DNA from 4 places in the Microcoleus sp. F4-D5 genome. Region 1 is predicted to be linked to each of the others. Evidence: riboswitches for the same ligand, from Rfam matches in the RefSeq annotation. Region 1 holds a riboswitch; each other region holds the start of a gene.
The links. A riboswitch is a leader RNA that binds a small molecule or an ion and turns the genes downstream of it on or off. The one in region 1 is predicted to bind cobalamin.
Positions count from the first base shown of each region.

Region 2: another riboswitch for cobalamin. It lies ahead of QUA80_RS04605 (energy-coupling factor ABC transporter permease); the one in region 1 lies ahead of QUA80_RS07275 (DUF1636 domain-containing protein).
Region 3: another riboswitch for cobalamin. It lies ahead of cobG (precorrin-3B synthase); the one in region 1 lies ahead of QUA80_RS07275 (DUF1636 domain-containing protein).
Region 4: another riboswitch for cobalamin. It lies ahead of QUA80_RS04570 (hypothetical protein); the one in region 1 lies ahead of QUA80_RS07275 (DUF1636 domain-containing protein).

Region 1 covers NZ_JAUBSX010000010.1:53,989-58,183, forward strand. The annotation lists gene QUA80_RS07265 (GTP-binding protein) at 1-688, opposite strand, end outside; gene cobW (cobalamin biosynthesis protein CobW) at 870-1,904, opposite strand; gene QUA80_RS07275 (DUF1636 domain-containing protein) at 2,168-2,578, opposite strand; cobalamin riboswitch at 2,601-2,747, opposite strand; gene QUA80_RS07280 (serine/threonine-protein kinase) at 3,079-4,195, shown strand, end outside.
Region 2 covers NZ_JAUBSX010000006.1:40,413-44,607, forward strand. The annotation lists gene QUA80_RS04590 (DUF2207 domain-containing protein) at 1-286, opposite strand, end outside; gene cbiQ (cobalt ECF transporter T component CbiQ) at 555-1,349, opposite strand; gene QUA80_RS04600 (energy-coupling factor ABC transporter substrate-binding protein) at 1,424-1,756, opposite strand; gene QUA80_RS04605 (energy-coupling factor ABC transporter permease) at 1,760-2,479, opposite strand; cobalamin riboswitch at 2,541-2,687, opposite strand; gene QUA80_RS04610 (Uma2 family endonuclease) at 2,862-3,644, shown strand; gene QUA80_RS04615 (FAD-dependent oxidoreductase) at 3,887-4,195, shown strand, end outside.
Region 3 covers NZ_JAUBSX010000079.1:29,159-33,353, forward strand. The annotation lists gene cbiE (precorrin-6y C5,15-methyltransferase (decarboxylating) subunit CbiE) at 1-441, opposite strand, end outside; gene QUA80_RS27080 (GNAT family N-acetyltransferase) at 462-959, opposite strand; gene QUA80_RS27085 (hypothetical protein) at 1,127-1,531, opposite strand; adenosylcobalamin-variant (AdoCbl-variant) riboswitch at 1,744-1,823, shown strand; gene cobG (precorrin-3B synthase) at 1,866-3,401, shown strand; gene QUA80_RS27095 (precorrin-8X methylmutase) at 3,550-4,179, shown strand; gene QUA80_RS27100 (precorrin-2 C(20)-methyltransferase) at 4,176-4,195, shown strand, end outside.
Region 4 covers NZ_JAUBSX010000006.1:32,855-37,049, reverse strand. The annotation lists gene QUA80_RS04580 (ABC transporter substrate-binding protein) at 1-627, shown strand, start outside; gene QUA80_RS04575 (Uma2 family endonuclease) at 835-1,413, shown strand; cobalamin riboswitch at 1,452-1,596, shown strand; gene QUA80_RS04570 (hypothetical protein) at 1,759-2,199, shown strand; gene QUA80_RS04565 (methyltransferase domain-containing protein) at 2,219-3,085, shown strand; gene QUA80_RS04560 (ABC transporter ATP-binding protein) at 3,293-4,141, shown strand; gene QUA80_RS04555 (dihydrofolate reductase family protein) at 4,145-4,195, opposite strand, start outside.

The sequences.
Region 1 (4,195 bases):
AAGTAACAGTTTCGTCGTGTTCGTGATCGTGCTCGCCCAAAAAGTCGGGCTCGATTTCTAATGCCCGGTTCAAATCAAATGCTTTGACGCCCAACAAAGCATCCATTTGTAATTCAGCGTTGCGGGTGCGGTGAATTTTTGCCATTGCATTCATGGCGCGAATTCGCTTTTCTAATTCTGCCAATTCTTCCTCAGTCACTAAATCAGTTTTGTTGAGCAAAACTACATCGGCAAATGCAATTTGTTCTTGAGCTTCGTCTGCGTCCCAGTGCTGCCAGATGTGCTTGGCATCGACTACGGTGACAACTGCGTCTAGCAGCAATTTTTCCCGCATATCTTCGTCTACAAAAAAGGTTTGAATTACGGGTGCGGGGTCGGCTAAACCTGTTGTTTCGATGACTATGTGGTCGAATTTGTCTCGCCGCTTCATCAAGTTGCCGATAATCCGAATTAAATCGCCTCGGACTGTACAGCAAATGCAGCCGTTGTTCATCTCGAAAATTTCTTCGTCGGCATCAATTATCAGTTGGTTGTCGATGCCTACTTCGCCGAATTCGTTGACGATGACTGCAACTTTTTTGCCGTGTTCCTGTGTTAAAATGCGGTTCAGTAGCGTAGTTTTGCCTGCGCCGAGATAACCCGTGAGAACGGTAACAGGAACTGATTCGATCGCCCCAGCAGTCACCATACTTGACCTCGATTATTGTACAATGATAACCATTATCGCTATTTTATACCAAACTTGCTGGCAGCGGTCACAATATTAAATAATGTTAATAAATTGTTCGTGAGAGCTTGGAGGAGCGAGTTTGCCAATAATATTTGCTGCAATTCAAAATATCCATCAACCCGCCCCTCTCAGATGACAATTAGTTGTTAATTATAGCTGCAATTCGATCGCGTTCTAGCTCTCGACCGATCAGCACTAATTTGGTTTGGCGGAGTTCAGAAGGTTGCCAAGGACGATCGTAAAAATATTCTATGCGCGAGCCCACACCTTGCAACACCATCCTCATCGGTTTCTTGGGAACCGCCACAAACCCTTTAATCCGATAAATTTCCTCCTGCTGCATCAAGGATTGCAGTTTTTTGACCAAAGCTTCAGGTTCAAATTCGCGATCGGCAATAAAGTAAGTCGAGTTAATATCATCATCGTGTTCGTGTTCCTCCTCAGTATCGTGGTGACTCGGGCGAGACTCCAAATCATCCTCAACCGCCGCATTAAATCCCATGAGCACATCAGGGTTAATTTCGCCACCTTTGCAAGGCACAATTTTTACACTCGGACGCAACTCTTGCTGCAACCAGCTTTGGACTTTCTGGTGAGTTTCTGCATCTACGCGATCGACCTTCGTTAAAAGTACCATATCGGCACAGGCTAACTGGTCTTCAAACAATTCCTCGATCGGAGTTTCGTGATCTAAACTAGAATCAGCCTGCTGCTGTGCCATCAAAGCATCGATATCACCGACAAAAGAACCGCTAGCAATAGCTTCGCAATCGACAACAGCAACCACACCGTCTACAGTAGCACCCGTGCGAATTTCCGGCCAGCGAAAAGCTTGAATCAAAGGTTTAGGAAGTGCGAGGCCAGAAGTCTCAATTAAGATACAATCAATTTGTTCTCTGCGCTTCAACAATTCCTGCATAGTCGGCAAGAATTCCTCTTGAACAGTGCAGCAAAGACAACCATTTGTTAGTTCAACAATCTTGCTGTTAACATTTTCTTCTTCGTCGCAAACTTGGCAATCGCGCAGCAATTCTCCGTCAATTCCGATTTCGCCAAATTCGTTAACCAGAACAGCAATGCGGCGACCTTGATTATTTTGCAATAAGTGGCGAATTAAGGTAGTTTTGCCGCTACCGAGAAAACCAGTGATGACAGTAACAGGAATTTTGTGCATTGATAATTTAGTTGTTGTAGTGTGATTGAATATCTTTCAATTTTGGGTCAGTCAATTGCTGACAGGAAACTCGTTAAACCGACAGTCCGGCAGGGGTTTAAACCCCTGCCTCAAAGCGAAAGTCCTCTCAAGAGGACTAATGAGTTTAAAATTTTTATTCTCAGTCCTCTTTAGAGGACTTTCGCTATTAGCCAGGGACTTAAGTCCCTGGCAGATTGGTGGCTTTAGTTATCCCCGATGGGCAAAGCCTGGAAGGAAAGAGCTTAACTTCCCAGCGGCGGAATCTTTGCTAAAACACCTTTTTTCAGAGCTTGAGGACGCTCAGACCAAGGCAACAAACCGTCTGGTTTAGCATAGTATTGACCCGCGCATTCGAGTACAGCCTCGACGCTTTCCGACTCATTTGCTGGTAAATCGCCAAACAGATAAGTGTACTTTCCAACAGCAGCAAAAGACACCGCACAAGAGTGACTGCAAGCACTCATGCACTCAACCTCTTGAATCTCAAATTTATCCGAAAACTCCCAATCTTTAGCGAGTTGCGACAAATTTTCCATGAATTGTTGACCGCCGCTTTTGCCTTCTCGCTTGCCGTTTTTCCAAACACTAGCGCAAGCAGTGCAAACAAATAGACTGTGCTTGGTGCGTACAGCCGTGTTAATTCCATCCATCATCCGTACCTCGCAGATGCGTTCAAAAGTGAGTTAGATATCGGCGGGCATTCTGACTTTAGAAACCACAAGGGTTTCATTACAGTTGCGGGACAGCGCCGGACTTGCACCGAACTTTCCCCGTTTCCTCTAACGGCTGCTCCCCGCTAGAACCGATCGCGAAATCACATCATACCGCACTTGCCGCCTTTTTGGAAAAAAGTTATGTTGGTAATGTCGATTCATCAAAAAAAAATAACTCTTTGTGGAACAGGCATCTTGCCTGTTGCTGACAGGATAGAAACCCATCCCAAAAAACATAACTCTTTGTGGAACAGGCATCTTGCCTGTTCCTGACAGGATATAACCCCACAAAAAAAATAACTCTTTGTGGAACAGGCATCTTGCCTGTTGCTGACAGGATAGAAACCCATCCCAAAAAACATAACTTTTTGTGGAACAGGCAAGATGCCTGTTAATGACGGGCTAGAATCCCCTCCCACAATAAAATTACTACAAACTATATGAACGCATTCTCCGATTTTTCCACTCAGGGCTATCAGATTGAAAAAGAACTCGGACACAACAGTCTCGGCGGCCGAGTTACATACTTAGCGAAAAATACAAATACTCAAAAATTAGTTGTAATTAAGCAATTTCAATTTGCCCAATTAGGTGCTAGCTGGGCAGAATACGAAGCTTACGAACAAGAAATTAAAGTTTTGCAAAAACTGGATTTCCCGGGCATTCCCCGCTATCTCGATTCTTTTCAAACTGACAGCGGTTTCTGCATGGTGCAGGAATACAAAAATGCCGAATCTGCTGTCGCGCGGACTTTTTCGCCGCCGGATATCAAGCAAATTGCGATCGCCACTTTAGAAATTTTAGTTGACCTGCAAGCTCAGAAACCGCCGATAATTCACCGCGACATCAAGCCAGAAAACTTGTTAATAGATGACGAACTCAATGTTTATTTAGTAGACTTCGGTTTTGCGCGGCTAGGAGGTGGAAATATCGCGGCTAGCAGCGTCGTCAAAGGCACGATGGGATTCATGCCGCCGGAACAAATGTTTAACCGAGAATTAACCAAAGCCTCGGATCTTTACGGCTTGGGGATAACGCTGATTTGCTTGTTAACTGGTACGAAATCTGCGGATGTCGGCAACTTGATCGATGCTAATTATAGCATTCATTATCGGCATTTAGTACCGCCGTTGCAGCAGGGTTGGATGAACTGGCTGGAAAGGATGGTAGCACCGAGACTGCAAGACCGATACAAGTCAGCGGCTGATGCTTTAGCCGTTCTGCAATCTCTCGATGTTACCCGCTTGCCGAAAGTCAGAAGTAATCGCGATCGCCTGGAATTAACCGCTACAGAATTGGGAGAAACAATAAAAGAAATAATCGAAATTAGCAACCCAATTCCAGATACAATGCTTGCGGGCAGATGGGAAGTTGCCGCCCATCCGAACGACCCGCCACACACACCTTACGACCACCATTGGATCTCGTTTGAGCCGCAGAAATTTGATAGCAATAATGTTGCTTGCCAAATCCTAGTTGATACCAAACAATTGCTGGCAAGTCAAGCTTATGAGCGCTATATAATCTTGCATACTAATTCTGACCCCGACACTTATA
Region 2 (4,195 bases), on a different contig from region 1:
TACTCGGAATTATTTGATTATTTTCTTGAACGGTGACATCTTTAATTTCATCTACCTTACCTAGAGGAATATAGCGATATCGTTCAGTGTTGTAGTCGGCTGTGAACACATATTTTTGGGTTTCGGTAACTAACATATCTCCGTTCGTCTGAACGTCGATTGTGACGTTGATGTTATCCCAGTAAAACGGTAGTTGTTGGGCTGCTGCATGAGTGACTGTGACCATAAATACGGTCAAGGAGGTCATTAAGAAATAAAGTATTTTTTTGAAGTGCCGTTTGTTCATAATGTAATTTCCCTACATAACAGCTATTGATGACAATTATTCAATAGGTTTATTGTAAGGTCAATTCATAAAAATCATTACTTTAGTTCATAAAAGTCATATTGATAAAATGAAGATTGGGATGGTTTGCTTCTAGCTTGGAAGGGCTAGAAGCCCATCTCACAATTCATTTAGAATTGCTAAGGTGGTGCACCTCTAATTTTGACAGTCCTGTTTCTTGAAACCATGAGTGGGGTGGGCTTCTAGCCCGCCCCAAAGTTTAATTAGATTAAAATACAACACCTAACAAAGTTAAAACTGTACACCCAAACACGGCTTCCAAGGTATATCTTCGCGAAGGTTTGTAAGGGTAAGAATTCCAAACGCGCAGTTCTCCATTAAAGCCGCGCGACGCTAAACTCAGCGAGACTTGACGGTAGTTTTCCAAAGTTCGCTGAAGCAATTGCCCGATTAAAATACCTAAACTGTGCATTCCCAGCTTCCAAGTGCGGTAGCCGCAGCGCGAGTTTTGAGCAATCCAAAGTTCATCGGCGATCGCCAATAAGCTAAAAATAAACCGATACATTAGTAATAGCAGTTCTGTGACTAACTCTGGACAGCGTAATTGTCTGAGAATTTGCAAGATTTCGGTAAATGGCACCGTCAAGAGGATGAAATACATACAGCTTGTCGATGCGAAGGCGCGGGCAAACAGCAAGCTCACTTGGTATATCCCAGAGCGGCTCACATAGAGATAAAAAGTGCCGGTGCTAATGCCCCAACCTTGCCAAATATCCCACCCAATTGCCGGGATACGATCGCCCGCAACCGCACCCATCGCCAAAGCAGGCAAACTTGTCAGCAAAAACATCAATGGTAGCGACAGCAACCGCAAATACAGTTTCCCCGGAATACCCGCATAGACGACGATCCAGACGGCCAACCAAAGGGCGATCGACAATTGGACGATCGCCCCAGAAACTAGAGACAGAATTAAAAGGGCGATCGCAAAGGATAACTTGTGAGATGGCGGCAACCCCCGCAAGCGATTTGTATAAGCCAGACTATCAATCTGATGGTTCATTCCAAAGTCTTTCAGTCCGCGCAGGCGGACTTTGTATGTGTAGAAGCGAATTCTATTCGCCGTTTATTCGCCATTTATTCCGACGGCGATTCATCATCAGATTTATGAGATTCCGTGCGCCCCTTGTACAGCCCGATCGCGTAGCCAATTACGCCAGCCCCTAGCGCCGCTTGAGTCGCAAACAGCAAACTTTCAATTTCTCCGCTAGCAGGCTCAAAAAAGTGGTTAAACCAAGGTTGATAGTCCGGTTGAATTTCCGCAATCGCTTTCTCAGCTTCCCCATCCGCTCCGCCGTATTCACCCCGGACAAAAACTAGGGGAATAACGGCAAGCGCGATGACAGCAATTACCAACATCCAATTTTGTTGTGAAGTAGCTTGCTGATTTCTTGTGTTTTTTTGACTCACGGCTTATGACTCCTGTCTCAATAATTTCAAAGTTTCCAACTCCTGCTTCCCGTAAGAATGCAGCCAATTCCAGACTAATACAGTCAGCAATCCCTCACTGATTGCTAGGGGTACTTGAGTGATAGCAAAGATGCCAACAAACTTGAGAAACGAAGCCATAAAACCGCCGCTTGCTGCCGGAAAAGCTAACGCTAATTGAATCGAAGTCACCACATAAGTCAGTAAATCTGCCAAAGCCGCCGCACAAAAAATTGCCGCCCGCTGGTTGCCAGTTCGCAACAGCAATTGATAGATAAAATACGCGGCAAACGGGCCGACAATCGCCATCGAAAACATATTCGCTCCCAGCGTTGTCAAGCCACCGTGCGCTAACAGTAACGTTTGAAACAACAGGACTAAAGCCCCCAGTACCGCCATCACCGAAGGGCCGAACAAAATTGCACCCAAACCCGTACCCGTCGGGTGAGAACAACTGCCCGTTACCGAGGGAATTTTTAAAGCAGAAAGCACAAAAGTAAACGCACCCGCCAAAGCAAGCAATAGTTTAAGTTCCGGGTGTTCTTTTGTAATGCGAGCAATCGATCGCAAACCTACTGCAAAAAAAGGCAACGCCACCATCCACCAAAACGCAGCCCACTGCACCGGCAAAAAACCTTCCGAAATGTGCATAGCTGCGGCGGGCGTTGCCGATCCCAGGACAATATAACAACTCAAGCCAGCCATCAATCCCAAGCTGACCAATTTCCGATTTCTGGCCTTCACGCTGAACCTCGCAGATGAGACTATGTAAATTAACACATCGGCGGGCATCCTGACTCAGAAAGCGACATGACTCTCATTACAGTTGCGGGACAGCGCCGGACTTGCACCGAACTTTCCCCGTTTCCTCTAACGGCTGCTCCCCATTAGAACCGACTGGTTAGACATAGTTTAGTCGATCGCGTAAGTCTCAGCAAATATTTTACAAAAATTCATTCAGATTAACTCTGTCAAAATTACCTATCATATTTTCTTCTTTTCCTTCGCGTCTTCGCGATTCGTTCAATCAATACTATCGCCAAACAAATCAACGGTATAATATTAATGAGTTTTGAGGAAAGCCGCAATGTTACAGTACAACTTGCCCAGGCACTGGCCCTCAGCCGATGAACTACCAGACTCTGATGAAACGCCTGTGGATAACGAACTGCAAGAACTAATACCGGGGTTGTTAAAAGCAATATTGCTGATACTTTGGGCAGAACGCATGGACTGGTTTTTTGGCATAGATATGGGTATCTATTATCACCCCGATCAACCTGCCATTGTGCCAGATGCTTTCTTGAGTTTAGGTGTAGAAAGGTTTTACGATGAAGAATTGCGTCCCAGTTACGTGCTGTGGGATGAAAATGTTTTGCCGACTTTTGTGCTGGAAGTAGTTTCCCCAACTTATCGCAAGGAATACAGCACAAAGTTGGAGGAATATCAAGCTTTAGGCGTACTTTATTACGTGATTTATTCTTCCCGCCGCCGCCGTAAACCCCGTTTGGAAGTACACAAGTTAGTCAATGGGAAGTACGAGTTGCAGCCAGGAAATCCAGTTTGGATGCCAGAAATTGGTTTGGGGATTGGTTGTGAAAGGGGAAGTTATTCTGGGGTGACAAGGGAGTGGTTGTATTGGTATGATGCCGGTGGAAAACGTTATCTGACTCCTGAAGAACAGGTGAAAGAATCAGCGCAGCGCGCCCAACAGGAATCGCAGCGCGCCCAACAGGAATCGCAGCGCGCCCAACAGGAAGCCCAGCGCGCCCAACAGGAATCGCAGCGCGCCGATCGATTGGCCCAACGTTCCGATCGACTAGCTCAGCGACTGCGGGAGTTGGGGATAGATCCTGATAATCTAAGCTGATGGCAATCAAGAGCACCAGACTGACGGACTCTAGACGCTGAGAAACCGAGTTTTTAAACCGAGATCGATCGTCCTCAACGAAAAATTTTCTGGAAAAAACCCGGTTGCCGCATCCAGGAATATGTGAATATTTATCGCAAAACTCAGGAAAAATGCAGCTAGATGTGGAAAAAACAGAGAGTTTGACGGAAAACATTGAGATGCAGCTCGAAAAAATGACAATCAGCAGAGGTTATTAAACAATGGTCATGGATCTGCGTTATTACGATGTCATCGGCTTTGGTGATGAAGTTCCAGGAGTTCTCGCTGTTATCTCGGCGGCCAGAGAATATCGTCGCCGCACAAAGCGTTATCCGCGAGTTCTGCTGATGTCTAAAGGAAGCTTGCAAGAAGGAATTGGCGGGCATTTGGTAAGAGGCGGCCTTGCTTATTTAGATAGAAGCCAGATTAGTGAAGAACTTCAAAAATCTTTAAATTTAGATATCTTTGGTTCACCGGCGGCAATCTATAAAGAGTTCCTGCAAAAATCCGGTGTCAGCGCAATTGCACTT
Region 3 (4,195 bases), on a different contig from region 1:
CAACACCAGCAAGCGCGCGCCGGAGGACAAAGCAAGGGCGATCGACGCGATCGGGCGATTTGTCAAACTGAAAGTCTCAACTTGGGCCAGCGGCCAACCCAAACGGGCGCAAGCAAGACTAAAAGCCGATGCTGCGGGAATCACAGTCATTTCGGAAATAGGAATTTTGCGCGACAGCGTGACGCCGATGCCGTGACACATCGGATCGCCGCTGGCTAGGACGCACACAAATTGTCCCCGGCGGCGGATGATTTCATCGACTGTTGTCTGCAAAGGCGAAGCCCAAACCAATTGTTCGCGGGTGTCGTCGGTTGGTAGCATTGCTAGGTGACGGGCACCGCCGACAACGACTTGAGATCGAGAGAGTAGAGAACGGGCGATCGCACTTAATCCCGAAAGTCCGTCTTCGCCAATCCCCACCACCGAAAGCCATTTGTGCATTGAATCCTTACTGCTAATTACTACTTATCGATTCTCAAGAATAATATCGGATTTCCATTCATAATTCTTTCTTCTACTTGCCTCATTCCGAGTCTTTCTGCGACTTTAAGCGACTCAATGTTTGGGCGATCGCAGCTTGCGACAACATACTCAAAGCCAAGTTCATCAAAACAATACTCTATTATTTTGGTTGCAGCTTCAGTAGCGTAGCCTTTTTTAGTTGCTGTTGGCAGCAATGCGTAAAGTAACTGGGGCTGTTCTTCTTCAAAAAAATACCACAAACCCACAAATCCAATCACTTCTTGCTCGGTGTTGGTCTCGATAAACCACAAACCGAATTTATTTTCTTCAAACAGCTTTTTGTTTTCGGCAAGCATTTCTTCAACCTTTTGTAGCGACCAGATTTCGCCGTCGCACAGATATCTCCTCACATAGGCATCGATAAAAATTCTATGAAGCGTGTTGAGGTCGCTCTCCACAATCGGTTTCAAAACCAATCTCTGAGTTTCAAGTATCATGCGGATTATTTTTCTCAGGTTCAATAACGATCGCACCTATCAATATTAGTCCGGGACGCACGGCCGGTCATAAACCTGGTTTTTCGACAATACTTGGTTATCGCGCACAGATAAGGCAAAAAACCCGGTTTATGCAGGTTTTGCGTAAGTCTAATTAACAAACAGTGCTAAACCACCGTAATCACTGGATAGTTGTAACTTTCCTTGACTACCAAACCATCTTTCCAATAGCCGATCGAGATTTGGTTGCTTTTGGAATCAATGATTTGACCTTCAACTTTAACGGTGTAATCATTGTACCAATTGGAAATTACTACAAAATCATAATTTTTGTCGGCTGAAACAGCGATGTCTTGACTAATTAATTTTGATTCTCGAAACTCAACTAACATTTCTTGAAAAAAGATTTCTCTTCCTTGGCGGCAGTTTTCTTTGCCGCTAGTAATTGTACCATCTCCTTCAATCATCACAGTGTCATCCGAGTAGTATTTTTCCAAAGCTACTGATGTTTGGAATGTCTCAACAAGGTGATTGATCTCTGCGAGTTTGATTTGCAATTCTTCAATTGTCATAAATAAATAAATAACGCGATCGCAGGTTTTACAGCCGAAGTTAGAAGTCGCGCACTCTTAGAGTGATTTTGACTTAGATTATATATTATAAAAAATTATTCAGGAATCAGCAAGACAATCAAACGAATTTCCTCCCTAAAAGGCGAGCTCGCCCGGAGATTTGTTAAGAAACTCGATCGATCTGGCTGATGCCGATCGACTTGTGATAGATTTCTTAAACCTGAAAGCGGGAAAGTCCGGTGCAATTCCGGCGCTGTGCCGCAACTGTCAAAGTCAGAATGCCGATTTCAGGAGTTTACTTTAGATTCCCTGCGTCGCACGGGGAGGAGTTTCTTTGTTAGCTTTGAGTGAATTGCCGACTTGTCCGGGTTTATTTTACGGTTCCCGCGCCCGAGACGGAATATTATCGAGAATGCGGATTCCGGGGGGAATTTTAAACGCGCAGCAGTGTCGGACGATCGCCGATTTGGTCGATCGATACAGTACCGGTTGTTTGCAAGTAACGAATCGGGCGAATTTGCAAATCCGAGACTTGAATTCGCCAGTTTCTGATGAAGTTTGGCAAGATTTGCTGGAATTGGGATTGGCATCTCGCCGCGTTGAAGTTGACCCGATTCGCAATATTATGGCAAGTCCGACAGCAGGGATCGATCGCCAGCAGTTACTCGATACTCGCCCGCTAGTGAAAGCTTGGGATGATTACCTGCAAACGCATCCCGAATTGTCGGAACTTTCGCCTAAGTTCAGTATTGGCTTTGACGGCGGGGAAGCAGTTTCGATCCGCGATTTACGCAACGATATTGTATTAGCTGCTGAAGGGCGTTCAACCCAATCAGAAATCGTTTTTCGGCTGCATTTAAACAGCGACACACGAATTTTAATCCAAGAATCGCAATGTATTTCAGTATTAGCCGCCCTCGCTAGCGCCTATCTTGAATACACAAAAAATAAGCCTCGAATTGATGGTAAAAAACCGCGTTTGCGTCACCTGCTGGCAGATTGGGGCGCTGAAACTTATCTAGAAAAGGTACAGCATAATTTACCATTTTTATTGCAATTCACATCTTGCAAGTTTCCCAAAAACAGGCAAGATGCCTGTTCCACCAAGAGTGAATTTGCTTGTGGGGTGGGCATCTTGCCCGCCCGATCGATCGCCTCATCTGAAAAATCCCTCCCCCATCACCAACATCTCGGCATTTACCCTCAGCAACAGTCCGGTTTCTCCTACATGGGAATTGCACTGCCCCTAGGTAAGCTAGAATCAAAACAACTGCGGAATTTGGCAAATTTAGCCCAAAATCTAGCCAGCGGTACCCTGAGACTTACGCCGTGGCAAAATCTGTTGATTTCTGATATCCCCAACTCCCAGCTTTTTGAGGTAAAAGAGCAAGTTGCCGATTTGGGATTGCACTCATCCCCAACTCGCCTAGATTCGTGCTTGGTGGCTTGTGCCGGCAGCAGCGGCTGTGCGTCGGCGGCGACAGATACTCAAACTCACGCCTTAGCAATGGCGAGGGATTTAGCGCAAAAATTGACGATCGACCTGCCGATCAACATTCATTTCAGCGGTTGCCAAAAGTCTTGCGCCCAGCACCGGCCAATTGATATCACGCTGCTGGGAATTCAGATTGAGCGAGGAGACGAGATAATCGAAGGTTACAACATTTATGCGGGTAGAAAAGATTTACCCTTCGGGCGGCAAATTTTCCAGAGGGTGAGTGCGGTCGAGATGCCCGGTGCGATCGAGCTTTTGTTGAAGGTATATCAGCGGTTTCGAGAGCCTTTGGAGTCATTTGGTGAGTTTGTCGATCGGCTGGCGATCGACCAATTACAGGAGTTATTGAACACCGAAAATGGGAATTTAAACTGAAAAAAGATTCCATTGAAACTGACAAATTTTAATCATTTGTCTTTCTATATCTCTTGATAATTCTTCATTCGCGCCCTTTCCATCTTCGCGGTTTATTCAAAAAATCTATTTCACAAATCCAACAAAATTCCCATAACAGTTTTAAACAATGATTGACTACATTCGAGACGGAACAGAAATCTACATCAAATCCTTTGCCACAATTCGATCCGAAACAGATTTGTCAACCTTGCCGCCCGATTTAGAATCGGTAGCCGTGCGACTAATTCACAGTTGCGGCATGACCGATATAGTTACAGATTTAGCAGCTTCGCCCGGGGCCGCAACCTGCGGACGCCAAGCCCTCTCAGCAGGTGCGCCTATCCTGTGCGATGCCCGGATGGTGGCCGAAGGCATCACTCGCAAACGCCTTCCCGCTGACAATCAGGTGATTTGCACCCTCTGGCATTCCGAAATCCCGGAGTTGGCGCGGCAAATGGGAAATACTCGATCGGCTGCAGCTGTGGATTTGTGGCTGGACAACTTGCAGGGTGCAGTTGTGGCCATAGGCAATGCCCCGACAGCTTTGTTCCGACTGCTGGAAATGCTGGATGCCGGAGCACCCAAACCGGCTTTAATTCTGGGTTTCCCGGTAGGATTTGTCGGGGCTGCCGAATCCAAAGCCGAACTGGCAGCCAACAGTCGGGGAGTGCCATTTATTACGCTGCACGGGCGGCGCGGTGGCAGTGCAATGGCAACGGCTGCCGTGAATGCGTTAGCGAAAAAGGATGAATTATGACTGAGGCTACTGGTAA
Region 4 (4,195 bases), on a different contig from region 1:
TTCTGCTACGACTCTCAAGCTGCTGGTAAAGCTTCGTTTAAGGATGAATTTATTGCCTCTCTTTTAGCATCAGGTGGCAGATTAGTTCCTATTGTCTGCGACTTGTCAGCGCCGACATTTAATCCTAACGCTGCGATCGCGGATGCTGTTAGCCAAGGTGCACAAGGATTGATGCTAGCATCCCACGTAGATCGCATCGATCGCGCGATCGATCTAGCCCGTGCAAATCAAGGCAAATTAGCGCTTTACAGCAGTTCAACTCTTTACACCTTTCAAACGCTAAAAGACGGGCAAAAGGACGTTGACGGGCTTGTTTTGCCCGTTCCCTGGCATCCTGAAACTAATCCCAACAATCCATTTCCTAAAAATGCCAGTCAGCGCTGGGGAGGAGTAGTAAATTGGCGAACAGCAACGAGTTTTGACGCGACTCAAGCTGTCATCGCCGGCTTGCGTCAAAGCAATACGCGGTTCGGGTTGCAACAAGCACTCAGAAATCCGAATTTCTCGGCAGCAGGATCGAGCGAGGATGTGAAGTTTTTGCCCACGGGCGATCGGGCTAATAAGCCGATTTTAGTGCAAGTTAAACAAGGAGGAAGCACTGGCTATAACTTTGTCCCGCTGCGGTAAGCTTGTTAAGTGCGATCGCCCTCACATCTTGCACATTCTCAATCAGCCTTTCAGGGGGGACCATCCTGCCCGCCCCACCAGAAAATTCCCTCTTCGCTTCACAGGCATCTTGCCTGTTTATTCGCATGATTGAAATCTACTTTTGTCTTGAATTAGGAAAATTTTAAAGATAAACTAAAATAAGTAGATTAAAAGAGAGCGTTATATATGATCGCGCCAGTTGAAACCAAAACCTACACGGCTGAGGAATATCTAGAATTGGAAATCAATTCTCTGGATCGGCATGAATTTATCAATGGGGACATTGTTCTGATGGCTGGCGGTACACCGAATCACAATGAAATTACCACTAATTTAGTTGTTGCGCTGAAGCTGGCGTTAAAAGGGAAACCGTATCGGACTTTTGGTTCGGATCAGCGGCTGTGGATTTCCCAGCTTAATAATTATACTTACCCGGATGCGATGGTGGTAGCGCGCCCGATCGAGCTGCAATCTGGACGGACGGATACAATTACTAATCCCGTGTTTATTGCTGAGGTGCTATCTAAAGGTACTAAAGCTTATGACCGCGATGAAAAGTTTGCTGCTTATCGCAGTATTCCTAGTTTTCAAGAGTATTTATTTATCGCTCAATATCGGCTGCGGGTGGAGCAATATTCTAAAACAGATGCGAATAAGTGGATTTTTTCGGAATATAGCTGTATGGGCGATCGGTTGAGTTTAACATCTGTTGCTGTGGAAATTTCGCTGGCCAATTTGTATGAAAATATTGAGTTTGGTGAATAGGCGGACGGTTTTTTGTCAAATGTTCCAAATAGTGGTAATATTCCCGTATATCGATCGGCTCTGATGGAGAACAGCCATCAGACGTAAGGGGGAAAGTTCGGTGCGAATCCGGCGCTGTCCCGCAACTGTAAGGAGATTCTTGCTTCTCTGAGTCAGAATGCCCGCCGATTTGTTTGCAATCATGTTTTTCATCTGCGAGGTATGGATGATGGTGAGTTTATTATTTTTTTTATTATTGGATTGGGATTTTTTAACCGCAGATATCTGCCGATAAACGCAGATGAACGCTGATGTAATTTGATGGGCGTTCTAAAGCATATTGTATTTTAATGGAAATGAAAAGAAATGCGAGTGGAAGATAGTGTTTGGCAGGGTAGTTTTGGGTACTGGCAAAACTTGTTTATTCATCAGAATATTTTGTCGATCGGATATACTGCTTGGAATGGTTTTTTGCATCGAGGGCGAGGCTTGGTTGCTTGCCAAATCAATACTCCCATTAACCCCTCTGTGAATTGGAGCGTAGATACTATAAAGTACGATCTGGAATTTATTTCCGACTTGGAAGCAACCGTTTATTTGCAACAACTAGAAATAGAGGAAAACACTGTTTTAAATCTGCTCCAAATCATTGCTGGCTACGAGCCAAAGGAAGCAATTATATTTTTGTCGATCGCCAACGCTCAGATTGATATTAATTTGTTGCAAAAGTTGGCAATTTCTCCTGTTGAGTGCTATGAACAGGTATGCAAGCGCTGGGAAGAATTTCAACTCTGCCCGCAATCCTAAAACTTACTAAATTTTCCCAATGTCGCAGCCAAAATCAATCGAAATTTCCAAAGTAACTCGCTACCAAAATGCAGCGCTTAATTACTATTTGGGCCTGACAGATTCGCCCTACCTTCACTACGGTTATTGGAAAACCCTACCTGTGCCTGCTGAGGAACTCACGATCGCGCGGCTGCGCATCGCTCAGCAAGCTTACACAGATAAACTCTTGGATTTGATCCCCAAAGACATCAAAACCGTGCTGGATGTAGGATGCGGGATAGGGGGAAATGCGGCTTATTTGCTCGATCGAGGTTTTCGAGTGGAGGGACTCGCACCCGATCCGTTCCAACAACAGCGCTTTCTCAAGTGTACGGACGATCGGGCAATCTTCCACCTCACGAGGTTTGAAGACTTCAAAGCAACCCATTTCTACGATCTTATTCTCTTTAGCGAAAGTAGCCAGTATATGTCGGCTGTTGATATTGCTAAGGGTGCTGCCACTGTCCTCAATCCTGGTGGTTATGTACTGCTTGCCGATATGATGCGCTCTGATGTTAACTATACAGAGGGAATGTTTTCTAACTGTCACGTGGTGAAAGAGCTTCAGATTGCATTGATGCAAGCGGGGTTCAATGTAGTAAAAACTGAGGATATTTCGGCTCATATTTTACCGACGATTGACCTGTATGTAGATACTTTCCGCAGGTATGGACTGAACACAATGATTTATGTTGCGGATTTAATTGCGATCGCAGTTCCCCCCGTCCACAAATTCCTGCGCTGGATATTTCGTCGCTGGTTCAAGAAGCTGGTGGTTGAAGGATTGGATGCAAGTCAACTTTTTGAGCAACATCTCTGTTATGAAATGCAACTTTGGCAGTTGTCAAAATCCGATCGAGGCTGATACAAATTGTGTGAATTTCTTACTCCCTCCCCTTGATAAGGGGAGGGTTGGGGTGGGGTAAAAGTTTACGACTCCTGCAAGGATTTCTATACAATAGAAATCGGTAATCGGTAATCGGTAATTGGAGGCATAGCCTCCGGGTATTTATTCCCAGGCAGAGCCTGGGAACAAGGCTAAATAAAAAATAACAAATAACAAATAACAAATATGTCTGAATGGATTCTCGAATTCGCTGGCATTTCCTACTCCTATCCCTGCGGTTCGCGAGTGGCTATTCAGGGTTTAAATCTCAAAGTACCCGCTGGGAAACGCTGCGGGCTAATCGGTCAAAACGGCTGCGGCAAAACCACCTTTTTTTTGTTAGCAAATGGCTTGTATCAACCGCAACAGGGAATTATTAGCTGGCACGGTGAACCCTTGCGCTACGATCGCAAATCTTTGACGAAACTGCGCCAACAAATCGGACTCGTCTTTCAAAACCCCGAACATCAATTAGTAGCTTCGACGGTAGAAGAAGATATCTCCTACGGATTGTACAATTTAGGCTTAAAAGAATCCGAAATTGCTCAACAGGTACAGCAGGCGATCGACCAATTCGATCTAAGCGAACTCGCCCGCGAACCAATTCACAATCTCAGTTTAGGGCAGAAAAAGCGGGTGTCGATCGCCGATATCATGGTTCTCAAGCCCAAACTGCTGCTGCTAGATGAACCTACCGCCTATCTCGATCCGCGTCACACCCGACAACTTATCGGTTTACTCCAACAAATTCACAGCGCCGGAACCACCATTCTGTTAGCAAGTCACGACCTCGATTTCATCTACCGCTGGGCTGATTGGGTGTTTGTAATGGATCGAGGAAAATTGATTTTAGAAGGAACACCGGAAACCGTTTTTGCTCAGCGGGATGTCTTGGAACAATTGCAGCTTGGGGTACCGCTGGCGATCGAGCTGATGGAGCAAATAAGGGCGATCGTTGAGAGAGATGATAACTCAAAAATTCACACTTTTGAGCTGTTGCAACAAGAGATTTTACAAGCGCGGCGGCTGCTTTAAAGATTAAGCAGTTGTGCGATCTGGCCGGACAGGAACTTCATAGTGCAACTCTGC